2 regions of the Streptomyces sp. NBC_00388 genome follow, and region 2 is predicted to be linked to the other one. Evidence: riboswitches for the same ligand, from Rfam matches in the RefSeq annotation. Region 2 holds a riboswitch; the other holds the start of a gene.
What was found. A riboswitch is a leader RNA that binds a small molecule or an ion and turns the genes downstream of it on or off. The one in region 2 is predicted to bind thiamine pyrophosphate.
Positions count from the first base shown of each region.

Region 1 (5,798 bases), 1.5 Mb from region 2:
GGTGGCACGGCTCCACACTCCGCTGCCGCTCGAACCGGGAGCACTGGACCGGGGCAGGCGGATTTCCCACATCTGCGAGGGGGACGCGGTGCCGGGTCTGCTGGTACCGAGGCTGACCAGGCTGTGGCAGGCGGGGCGCTTCCCCTTCGACGAACTGATCCGTACGTACCCGCTCGACGCAATCAACGAGGCCGAACGCGACTGCGAGGCGGGCCGGGTGGTCAAACCCGTCCTCGTTCCGGAGGCGTGAGGCGGCCGGGGCGAAGCACGGTACGCCGGCCCCTCGTTCGGCACCGTCGTGCATCCGTCGATGACGTGTTCTTCGTGTCCCTCGCTGTTCGTGGTCGTCATCTACTCCCAGGAGGACATGTGGTCAGCGCAACGCCTCGGAAACCCGACGTGGAAGACGTGGAAGGCGGGGATGGCATGAAGGGCATGGAAGTCGTGCCGGGAGTGGAGGGCGTGGCGGGAGGCGTCGGCCTGACCGCGCTCCTGGTCGCCGCGGCACGGGCGATCGAGACCCACCGGCCCGACTCCCTGGCCCGGGATGTCTACGCGGAGCACTTCGTACTCGCCGCACCGGCCTGCGCGGGCTGGCCCGTGCGCATGGAGCAGGTGGCGGACGGGGACGAGAACCCGCTGTGGGGGAGGTTCGCGCGCTACTTCGGCCTGCGGACGAGGGTGCTCGACGACTTCCTCCTCCAGTCGGTCCTCACCGGCGGGGCCCGCCAAGTCGTGCTGCTGGGAGCGGGATTGGATACGCGTGCGTTCCGGCTCGACTGGCCCCCCGGTTGTGTGATCTTCGAGATCGACAGGGACGGCGTGCTGGCGTTCAAGCGCGACGTGCTGGACGAGCAGGCAGCCACTCCGAACGCAGCACGCGTACCCGTCCCGGTCGATCTGCGGGCCGACTGGGTCGGAGCCCTGGCCGACGCGGGTTTCGACACCGGGGCGCCGAGTGTCTGGCTGGCCGAGGGGTTGCTGTTCTATCTGCCCCCCGCTGCCGAGACCTACCTCATCGATGCGGTGGACCGGCTGACCACGGGAGGGAGTGCGCTGGCGTTCGAGGTCAAGCTCGACAAGGACCTGCTCGAATACCGCGACAGCCCGCTGTACACCTCGACGACGCGTCAGATCGGCATCGATCTGCTCGGCCTGTTCGACAGAGCACCACGGCCCGACTCCGCGGGTGATCTGGCGGGCAAGGGCTGGTCCACGTCCGTCCGCACGCCTTTCGACTTCACCCGCCGCCACGGACGGGGCCCGTTGCCCGAGCAGAACGACGCGCTGGCGGGCAACCGGTGGGTGTTCGCGGAGAAGCCCCGGTCGTAACTGCCGCAGGGAGGCCGGGCTGTCGGCGGCATACGGCGGGCCCGGCCGCATGCACCCCCCTGGCAGCGGCTGAGCTTCATCCCCGGGCAGCCGGATCCGCTCGTACTCTTCCGGTGGGCCGGCGAGGACATCGTGGCTGCTGCCCAGGGTGCACCCCCGGCACGGCCGGCGTGACGCGGCACGTTAGCCTGGCGGCGTACCGGACACGGGGTGCCCCGTCCAGGGGCTGAGATCACACCCGCCGAACCTGAACCAGTTAGCACTGGCGGAGGGATGTCGCACATGTCATTGCCACCTGCTCCCAGCAGCACGCCGGCCACAGAGCCCCGGTCCGTCTTCGACGGCCGGATGCCTGCCCAGCCAGGCGATCTGCGGATCGAGACACGTGGAATAGCGCCGGTCCCCGCGCACCACCGCTACGGCGGGCCGGGGCGGCTTTTCACCGTGTGGTTCGCTCCGAATCTGACCATGACCGGGGTGTTCACCGGTACCGTCGGTATCGGGCTTGGCCTGGATCTGCCCACCGCGCTGGCGGCCGTGGTGCTGGGGACCCTCGTCGGCGCCGTTCCCACCGCGTACCTCGGAACGTGGGGCAGCCGCACCGGGACAGGCCAGCTGCCGCTGGCCCGCCTCGCGTTCGGCCGGTCCGTCGTGGTGCCGGGCCTGTTGCAGTGGCTCTCCTCGGTGGCCTGGGACGCGCTCATCGGGCTGTTCGGCGGGGACGCGCTGGCCCGGCTCTGCGGCTGGCCCTTCTGGCTCGGCGTGCTGGTGATGATGGTGGGGCAAGGGTCGCTCGGAGTCCTGGGCTACGAAGCGATCCACCGGCTGCAGAAGGTGATGACCTTCGTACTCGCTGCGGCTTTCACCGCCCTGGCCTGCAGGCTCCCGGACAGTGTCCATCCCGCGACCACCGGCAGCGTGCACGGCGCCGACCGCGTCGGAGCGTTCGTACTGACCAGTACCATCGCTCTCAGTCTCGCGCTGTCATGGGCCCCGTACGCCAGTGACTTCAGCCGCTATCTGCCGCAGGACGCCTCCCGTCCGCGCATGTTCTGGTACACGCTCCTCGGCGTCAGCGTCTCTTTCGTGGCCGTCCAGGCGCTCGGGCTGTGGGGGGCCTCGGTCTTCACCGACCAGACCGCCCGGGGTGTCGACGAACTGCTGGGTGGTGGAGTCCTCGGCGCGCTGGGGCTGTTGGCCGTGGCGCTGGCTGCCCTGTGCAGCAATGCCATGAACGACTACAGCGGTTCGCTGGCTCTGCAGACCATCGGACTGCGTGTTCCGCGTCCGTTCGCCGCCGGTCTCGCCGCAGTGCTGGGTTTCCCCCTCGTGCTGTGGATGCATGCCGCGGACACCGCGGCCCGCTTCCAGAACGTACTGCTGTTCGTCGGTTACTGGATTCCGGGATTTGTCGCCGTCGTCGCTGTCGACTGGTGGGCCCGTGCCCGCGCGGGTGGACCAGTGGACGCGGCCACCGAGAGCGGCGGCAGGTGGTCGGGGTGGCCCGCCCTGGTGGCGTTCTGCGCTGCCTTCGCCGCGGCGGTCCCCTTCATGAACACCGGCCTCTACACAGGTCCGCTGGCTGCCGCACTGCACGGCGCCGACCTCGCCTACTACGCGGCCTTCCTGGCCGCGCTCGTCGTCTACGCACCTCTCAGGCTGCGCCGTCGCCCGACCGTCTGAGCCGGCCGGGACCGCGACCCGCGCGGGACCGGCCGTCCGGAGCCTGTGGCTGTGCGGTTCCGCGGGTCAGGGAGCCGGCGGCGCCCAGGAAGCTTCGGCTGCCTGCGCGGTGGGACGAGTGGGGAAGACCGTCTCCAGGCCGATGACGCGGAACATACGGCTGACGCGGTCGGGCACCGCCGCCAGAACGAGGGCCGCGTCCGCCGCGAGCGTGTGGTTCCGTGCGGCGATCAGGACCGTGATGCCGCTGGAATCGCAGAAGGTGAGCCGGGCGAGGTCGACGACGAGCTGCTGGCCCGGACCGAGCACGAGGCCGTGGAGCAGCGCCCGTACCTGCGGCGCGCTGTAGTGGTCCAGGTCTCCTGCCAGTTCGATGACCGGACCTGCGGGGGTGGTGCGGGTGTGGACGGTCAGGCCGCGGTTCACTCCTGCTCCTCACTGGCGAGTGGCGACACGTTGAGGGCCAGCACGGCGGTGTCGTCGTCCACGCCCGGGCCGAAGGTGTCGAGGAGGTCCCGGATCGCGGCCACGGCATCGTGCGCGGTGGTGGGTGACAGTGTCTGGGCGAACTCCAGAAGGGCGTCGTCGCCGTAACGGCCTCCCGCACTGGCGGAGTGGGCTTCGGTGAGGCCGTCGGTGTGCAGGAGCAGAGTGTCGCCGGGCCCGAGCCGGATGGTGGTGGTCGCGATGTCGGCGTCGGGCAGAACGCCGATGAGCTGGCCGCCGGGCGTGTACAGGAATTCGGCCCGGCCGTCGGCGCGCATGAGCAGGGCCGGGGGGTGGCCCCCGCTGGCCAGGGTCACCTGGAAACCGCGCTCGTCGCCGATGGGCGTGAGCAGGCCGAAGAGGACGGTGCAGAAGCGCGGGTCGTCGCCGTTGTACTCGTGATTCAGCACCGTGTTGAGATTGGTGAGGACGGCGCGCGGGTCCGCGTCGTAGACAGCGGCGGCGCGCAGTGTGTAGCGGGTCAGGGAGGTGATGGCCGCAGCGGCCGCGCCCTTGCCGCATACGTCACCGAGGAAGAACCCCCACGATCCGGCGGCGAGTGGGAAGAGGTCGTAGAAGTCGCCGCCGACCTCGTCGGTGGAGGCGATGTGGTAGTACGCGGCGACGTCCAGTCCGGGCACGTTCACCAGAGTGGGCGGCAGCAGCGTCTGTTGCAGCGTGGTGTTCAGACGCTTGAGGCGTTCACGTTCGCTGTCCGATTCCTGGCGTGCGCGCAGCAGCTCGGTCTCGTAGGCGCGGCGGTCGCGGGCGTCGAAGACGGTGGTGCGGATCAGCAGCGGCTGCCCGTCGCTGCCGGTACGGACGGTGGAGGTCACCAGGACCGGCAGGCGGCTGCCGTCGGCGGCCTTCAGTTCGAGGGCGATGCCGCTGACCTCGCCCTGCATGTTCAGGAGCGGCGCGAAGTGGGTCTCGTGGTAGAGACGGCCACCGACGGTGAGCAGGTCGGAGAACGTTCTGCGACCCACCAGATCGTCCCGTTCGTAGCCGAGCCAGCCCAGCAGGGTCGTGTTGATCTTCGCGATCCGGCCGTCGAGGAGGGTGGAGAGGAAGCCGCACGGCGCGTGCTCGTACAAGTCCTCGGCGCTGTCTTCCAACAGCGCCGAGAACGCCGCCTCGTCAGCACCGGGAGCTCCCTGGGAAGGGCCCTCGCCGTCGCCATGGGGACTGCACATCATCGGCCGGGTCCGGCGAACGACGCGATCGCGGTGGCGGTCTCCTCCGGGGCAGCGAGCTGGGGGCAGTGGCCCGTGGCGTTCAGCGTCACCAGCCGGCTGCCCGGAATCTGCGCCTGCACGAAGGCGCCCACCTCGCGTGGGGCCAGCACGTCGCTGGAGCACTGCGCGACCAGGGTCGGAACCGTCACCTGTGCGAGATCCCGCCGGTTGTCGGACAGGAAGGTCACGCGGGCGAAGACCCGGGCGATGTCGGGGTCGGTACGGCAGAAGCTGTTGGTCAGCTCCTCGCCCAGTTCCGGACGTTCGGGATTGCCCATGATCACCGGGGCCATGGTGCCCGACCACCCCAGATAGTTCGCATCCAGTGATTCCAGCAGCTCGTCGATGTCCCCGGCGGTGAACCCTCCCCGGTAGCCGGCATCCGGATCATCGACAAAACGCGGGGAAGGAGCCAGCAGTACCAGACCGGCGAAGGCCTCCGGCTCGCGGGCCGCAGCCAGAACGCCCATCATCGCGCTCACCGAGTGCCCCACGAATGTCACCGGGCCGAGCGCCAGCTCACGGCAGATCTCCAGGATGTCCTCGGCATAACCGCCCAGGGTGGAGTAACGCTCCTCGCTCCACGCCGACAGATCGGAACGCCCCGCGCCCACGTGGTCGAAGAGCACCACGGTGAAATCACCCTCCAGCAGCGGCACCACCAGCCGCCACATGTTCTGATCGCATCCGAACCCGTGTGCCAGCATCACCACAGGACCACCGGGCCTGCCGGTCACCGTCACGTGGTTCCTGCTCCGCACATCCATACGATCCATCGTCGCAGACAGTGGCGCTCGCGCGCGGTCCCGCTTCCCGATGTCGGCGACGTGACCCACCCGGAACACGCAGCGGAGACGACGCACGGCGCGTGAGAAAGGGCCCTCGACGGGTGGGCGAGTGGGCGGGCGCCGCCGGGTACAGCTGTGGTGGGTGCGGGGCCGGGCCTTCGCCCGGAGCGGCCCTGTGCGCGCGGGCGCCTCTCGGGGGCCTCATACGGTGCTGGTGGCGGGTGTTCTCAGTGCGGTGGCCCCCTTGCGCCAGGCGGACAGGAGGTGGCCTGCG
Region 1 is NZ_CP107948.1:439,748-445,545, reverse strand. Features, by position in the region: gene OG917_RS02130 (NAD(P)-dependent alcohol dehydrogenase) at 1-250, shown strand, start outside; gene OG917_RS02125 (class I SAM-dependent methyltransferase) at 427-1,332, shown strand; TPP riboswitch at 1,529-1,623, shown strand; gene OG917_RS02120 (purine-cytosine permease family protein) at 1,681-3,015, shown strand; gene OG917_RS02115 (STAS domain-containing protein) at 3,082-3,441, opposite strand; gene OG917_RS02110 (PP2C family protein-serine/threonine phosphatase) at 3,438-4,694, opposite strand; gene OG917_RS02105 (alpha/beta fold hydrolase) at 4,694-5,503, opposite strand; gene OG917_RS02100 (iron-containing redox enzyme family protein) at 5,726-5,798, opposite strand, start outside.
Region 1: linked by a shared signal. The riboswitch ahead of OG917_RS02120 (purine-cytosine permease family protein) and the one ahead of thiO (glycine oxidase ThiO) in region 2 are both predicted to bind thiamine pyrophosphate.

Region 2 (5,798 bases):
CGGCGGCCGGCATCACCAGGCGGCTGGTCCTGTCGATCCCCGCGGCGGGCAGCGGGCGCCGGATCACATCCGTACGTTCTTCGGAGGCGTCCGCGCCGGAGGCGGGCGCGGACGGGTGCGCCTGCGGCGGGACGGCGTCCAGCTCACCGTCGCTCAGTGCGGCGCGGGCCTCGCGGACCCGGCCGAGCAGGGCCACGGCGTCGTCCGGCCGGTCACCCGGGTGCCGGGCGGTGGCGCTCGCCACCAGGTCGTCCAGCGGGGCCGCGAGGCCCGGCACGACCGCGGACGGTGCGGGCACTCCTTCGTTGAGGTGCTGGTAGAGCACCTGGGCCGGGGTGTCACCGGTGTGCGGTTTGGCGCCGGTCAGCATCTCGTACAGCACCACACCGCAGGCGTGGACGTCGGCCCTGGTGTCCGCCGTGCCCTGCTCGATCTGCTCCGGGGCCAGGTAGGAGACTGTGCCCAGGATGGTCCCCGTGCTGTTCGTCTCGGTGTCCACGGCCCGGACGAGGCCGAAGTCGGCGACCTTGACCCGGCCGTCGTCCCCGATCAGGACGTTCTCCGGTTTCATGTCCCGGTGGACGAAGCCGGCCCGGTGCGCGGCGCCGAGCGCGGCAAGCACCGGCTCCAGGATGTCCAGCGCCGCGCGGGGGCGCAGCGCGCCCCGCTCACGCAGGACGTCGCGCAGCGTGCACCCCGCGACGTACTCCATCGCGAGGTAGACGTGCGCGCCGTCCGCGCCCTGGTCGAACATGCCGACCACATTGGGGTGGTCGAGGCGCGCGACGGACTTGGCCTCCCGGATGAACCGCTCCACGAACGTGGCGTCGACCGCCAGCGCGGGGTGCATCACCTTGAGGGCGAGCACCCGGTCCAGGCGGGTGTCGACGGCCCGGTAGACCGTGGCCATGCCACCGATGGCGATGCACGCGTCCACCCGGTAGCGGCCGTCGAGCAGCTGCCCGACGAGCGGGGCTTGCGGGTCACCAAGCGTCGTATCCACGCTGGCGAGTGTACGAGCCGGCGCCGACAGGGCCTAAGCGGTCCCGGTGGACCGGCCGCTACTGAAGCCGAGCTGTGACAGGTCCGCACCGGACCTGTGAGGACCGCACCGCGTGTGGCCCGACCGGCCCGGCCGCGGGGGTACGCGGCGCGGTGCGCTCGCGGGGTGACTCACGTCATACCGGTGACCGCTGCCCCTCAGGCGCCGGCGCGAACGCGGGCCGTTCCGGGTCGAGCGCCGCGCGCCCCTCCTGCGGTGACGACGCCCGCGCGAAGTGCCGCCGCGGGATCCGCCCCGCCCGGTACGCCAGCCGGCCGGCCTCCACGCCCCGCCGCATCGCGGACGCCATCAGCTCCGGCTCCTGCGCGCGCGTCACCGCCGATGCGAGCATCACGGCCGCGCACCCGAGCTCCATCGCCAGGGCCGCGTCCGATGCGGTACCGGCCCCCGCGTCGAGGATCACCGGCACCCCGGCCCGCTCCACGATCAGCTGGAAGTTGTGCGGGTTGCGGATGCCGAGCCCGGAACCGATGGGCGAGCCGAGCGGCATGATCGCCGCGCAGCCCGCGTCCTCAAGCCGCCGGGCCAGGACCGGATCGTCGCTGGTGTACGGCAGGACCGTGAAGCCGTCGTCGACCAGGATCTCCGCGGCGTCCAGCAGCTCCACCGGGTCGGGCAGCAGAGTGTGCTCGTCCGCCACGACCTCCAGCTTGATCCAGTCCGTGCCCAGCGCCTCGCGGGCCAGGCGCGCGGTGAGGACCGCCTCGCCCGCCGTGAAGCAGCCGGCGGTGTTGGGGAGCACCCTGATGCCGAGCCTGTCGAGCACCGAGAGGACCGAGCCCTGCACCGTCGGATCGAGGCGGCGCATCGCGACCGTCGTCAGTCCGGTGCCCGACGCGATCAGGGACCGCTCCAGTACGTCGAGGCTGGGCGCACCGCCCGTACCCATGATCAGCCGGGAGGAGAGGACGGTGTCCGCGAGAGTGAAGGGATCGTCTGCCATGTCCGGCTCAGCCTCCTTGGACTGCGGTGAGGATCTCGACGCGGTCGCCGTCGGTGAGCACGGTGGCGGACCACAGGCCCCGCGGCACGACGGTCTCGTTGACGGCGGCCGCGACCCCCGAAGGAGCGGTGGTGAGGGTGGCGACCAGGACATCGAGGCTGGTGTCCGCCGCGATGGCGCGGGCCGCGCCGTTGACGGACACCTGCGGTGACGGCGCACCCACCGGTGACGCGTTGACGGATGGCACATTCATGCGGGCTGCTCCTGTCGTACGGGCGGGAAGCGCCGGGGAGTGAAGGCACGGGCCTCGGCCGGCAGCTCCCCGGTGGTGAGCAGTTCGGCCATCACGTCGCCGGTCACGGGTGTGAGCAGCACGCCGTTGCGGAAGTGGCCGGTGGCCAGCAGCAGGCCGGGCAGCGTGGTCGGGCCGAGGAGCGGCGCGTTGTCGGGCGACGCCGGACGCAGCCCCGCGCACGTCTCGGTGAGCGGCAGCTCGGTGATGCCGGGCACCAGCTCGTGGGCGTCGCGGAGCAGTTCGTACACCCCGCCCGCGGTGACCGTGGTGTCCCAGCCGAGCTCCTCGCTGGTCGCGCCGATCACGAGTTCGCCGTTCTCACGGGGGACCAGATAGAGGTGACTGCCCCGGACGACCGCGCGGACGGTCCGGCTGAGGAACGGCGCGTACACACGCGGCACGGTGAGCCGGAGCACCTGCCCCTTGACCGGGCGCACGGGCGGAAGCACCGAGTCCGGCAGACCTGCGAGCTGACCGCTGCGGCTGCCGGCCGCCAGCACCACCTGGCCGGCGGAGAGCGCGGCGCCGTCGGCGAGCACCACCCCGGTGGCCCGGCCGCGCTCCGTCGTCAGGCGCTCCGCCCAGCCGCGGTGGAAGACGACCCCGGCGCGCTCGCACGCGACGAGCAGCGCCTTCGCCAGGCGGCGCGGGTCGACCTGGTGATCCCCGTCCACCCGCAGCCCGCCGCGTACGCCCGGCGCGAGCATCGGTTCGAGACGCCTGCACTCCCGCCCCGTGAGCCACTCCGACTCCAGTCCTGAGCGCAGCTGGAGGGCGTGCAGCTCCCGCAGATGCGCCCGGTCGTCGAGGTCGAGTGCCACGGCGAGCGTGCCGCAGGCGCGGTAGCCCAGATCCTGCCCCGACGCCTCGGCCAGCTCCGCGGCGAACGCGGGGTAGCGGCGGGCGGACTCCAGATTCAGACCGAGCAGCACCTGCTCGCCGTAGTGCAGTTCCGTGACGGCGGCCAGCATCCCCGCCGCGACCTGCGCGGCTCCGCCGCCCGGCAGGGGATCGGCGACTGCGGTGCGCAGCCCGCGCTGCGCCGACCGCCAGGCGGTGACGAGACCGATGATCCCGCCCCCGACGATCAGTACGTCAGAGGTGTCGGCATGGTGTGCGTGCATGGGCGTCCAGCCCCTCCCTTCGCCGGCATGACCCGGATCAGGTTCGTACGGTCGGGGGCCGGCCAGCCCCCCTCTCAGCCCGGTACGCCCGGACTCCCGCGAGTAGTTCCGCGGCCAGCCTAACCCCGGTCCGCGCCGCCCTGACAGGCATCCCATGACGGCCCCTGTCCTGACGCTGTGTCAGCTGCTTAGGGTGTACCGGGTGAGCGAGCCGAGGAACGTCGTCATCGCCGGTGCGGGCATGGCCGGGGTCCAGACCGCTGTCGCCCTGCGGGACCAGGGCTTCACCGGACCCGTGACACTGATCGGTGAGGAGGTCCACCAGCCGTACGACAGACCGCCGCTCTCCAAGGCGGTTCTGCTCGGGAAGGCCGAGAGCACCGCCTTCGACGTCGACTTCGCCGCCCTCGGGGTCGATCTGCTGCTCGGGTGCGAGGTGACCGGAGTGCGCCCGGACGACCGGGAGCTGGACACCGCGCGCGGACCTGTCCCTTACGGGTCGCTGGTCGTGGCCACCGGCGCCCGGCCGGTCGCGCTGCCCGGCAGCGAGGGCGTCCCGGACGTCCATCTGCTGCGCACGCTCGACGACGCGGGGCGGCTGCGGGCCGTGCTGGCCGGCCGGCGGGACGTGGTGGTGGTCGGCGCGGGCTGGATCGGCGCCGAGTTCGCCACGGCCGCCCGGGAGGCGGGGTGCGCGGTGACGGTCGTGGAGGCGGCGGGCCGGCCGCTCGCCGGGGTGCTGCCGGCCGAGATCGCCGCGCCCATGGCCGGCTGGTACGCCGAAAGCGGAGCCGAACTCGTCACGGACGCCCGCGTGGCCCGGGTCGAACCGGGCGCCGTGGTGCTGGAATCCGGGCGGCGGCTGCCGGCCGGGGCCGTCCTCGTGGGTATCGGTGCCAGGCCCGCGACCGGCTGGCTTGCGGGGTCCGGTATCGCGCTGGGCGCCGACGGCTCGGTCACCGCCGACGAACGGCTGCGCACCTCGGCCGCCGATGTGTACGCGGTCGGCGACTGCGCCTCCTTCCCCTCCCGCCGGTACGGCGAGCGGCTCCTGATCCACCACTGGGACAACGCCCTCCAGGGGCCGCGCACGGTCGCCGCCGACGTGATCGGTGAGGCACCGCGGAGCTACGACCCGGTGCCGTACTTCTGGTCCGAGCAGTTCGGCCGCTTCGTCCAGTACGCGGGCCACCACGCGGCCGCCGACACCCTGATCCGGCGCGGTGACCCGGCGGGGCCCGCCTGGTCGGTGTGCTGGCTGCGGGAGGAGCGGCTGGTCGCGGTGCTCGCCGTCGCCAGGCCCCGGGACCTGGCCCAGGGCCGCAAGCTCATCGAGTCGGGGGGGCCGGTCGACCCGGACCTGGCGGCGGATCCGGCGGTGCCGCTCAAGTCGGCGGTCCGGCAGCCCGGCCGACCCTGAAGGGCTGAGTCCGGGTATCGGCTGTCAGTGCGGGATGGCAGGCTTGTCCTGTGACCGAGATTGACGCAAAAACCGATGCTCTCATCCCCGCCTGGCTGCACCTCCCGGATATCGCCGAGATGTTCGACGTCGAGGTGACCCGTGTCCGCCAGCTGGTCAGGGACGGCACGCTGATCGCCGTACGCCGTGGGGAGAACAGGGCGCTCCAGGTGCCCGCCGCCTTCATCGACGACACCAAGGTGGTCAAGGGCCTCGCCGGGACCCTGACGCTCCTGCGGGACGACGGCTTCAGCGACCAGGAGATGCTGGAGTGGCTCTTCACCCCCGACGAGACCCTGCCCGGCACACCCGCGCAGGCGCTGAGCGAGAATCGCGGGACGGAGGTGAAGCGCCGGGCCCAGGCGCTCGCCCTCTGATCGGAGTGTGAACACCCCGGCGGTGCGGGGACCGGGCCCGGCCCGGCCCCCGCACCGCCGTACCTTGCCGCTCACGCACCCAGTCCATCGCAGTCCACGGGGGGAACGCCCGATGTCCACCGCACCCGCACCGCTGTCCGACGCCCGGTTGTACCTCTGCACGGACGCGCGCAGGCGCCAGGGCGACCTGCCCGGGTTCCTGGACGCGGTCCTGTCCCACGGTGTGGACATCGTCCAGCTGCGGGACAAGGGCATGGAGGCGGCGGAGGAGCTCGACCACCTCCGGGTCTTCGCCGACGCCTGCCGCAGGCACGGCAAGCTGCTCGCGGTGAACGACCGCGCGGATGTCGCGCACGCCATCGCGTCCGACGTGCTGCACCTGGGCCAGGGGGATCTGCCGGTCCCCGCCGCGCGTGCCGTGCTCGGCCCCGGCGTGCTCATCGGCCGCTCGACCCACGCCGAGTCCGAGGTGGACGCGGCGGCGGCCGAACCGGGCGTGGACTACTTCTGCACCGGCCCCTGCTGGCCCACCCCGAC
Region 2 is NZ_CP107948.1:1,961,236-1,967,033, reverse strand. Features, by position in the region: gene pknB (Stk1 family PASTA domain-containing Ser/Thr kinase) at 1-1,003, opposite strand, end outside; gene OG917_RS08990 (thiazole synthase) at 1,179-2,006, opposite strand; gene thiS (sulfur carrier protein ThiS) at 2,014-2,259, opposite strand; gene thiO (glycine oxidase ThiO) at 2,256-3,425, opposite strand; TPP riboswitch at 3,423-3,535, opposite strand; gene OG917_RS08975 (NAD(P)/FAD-dependent oxidoreductase) at 3,628-4,845, shown strand; gene OG917_RS08970 (Rv2175c family DNA-binding protein) at 4,896-5,261, shown strand; gene thiE (thiamine phosphate synthase) at 5,374-5,798, shown strand, end outside.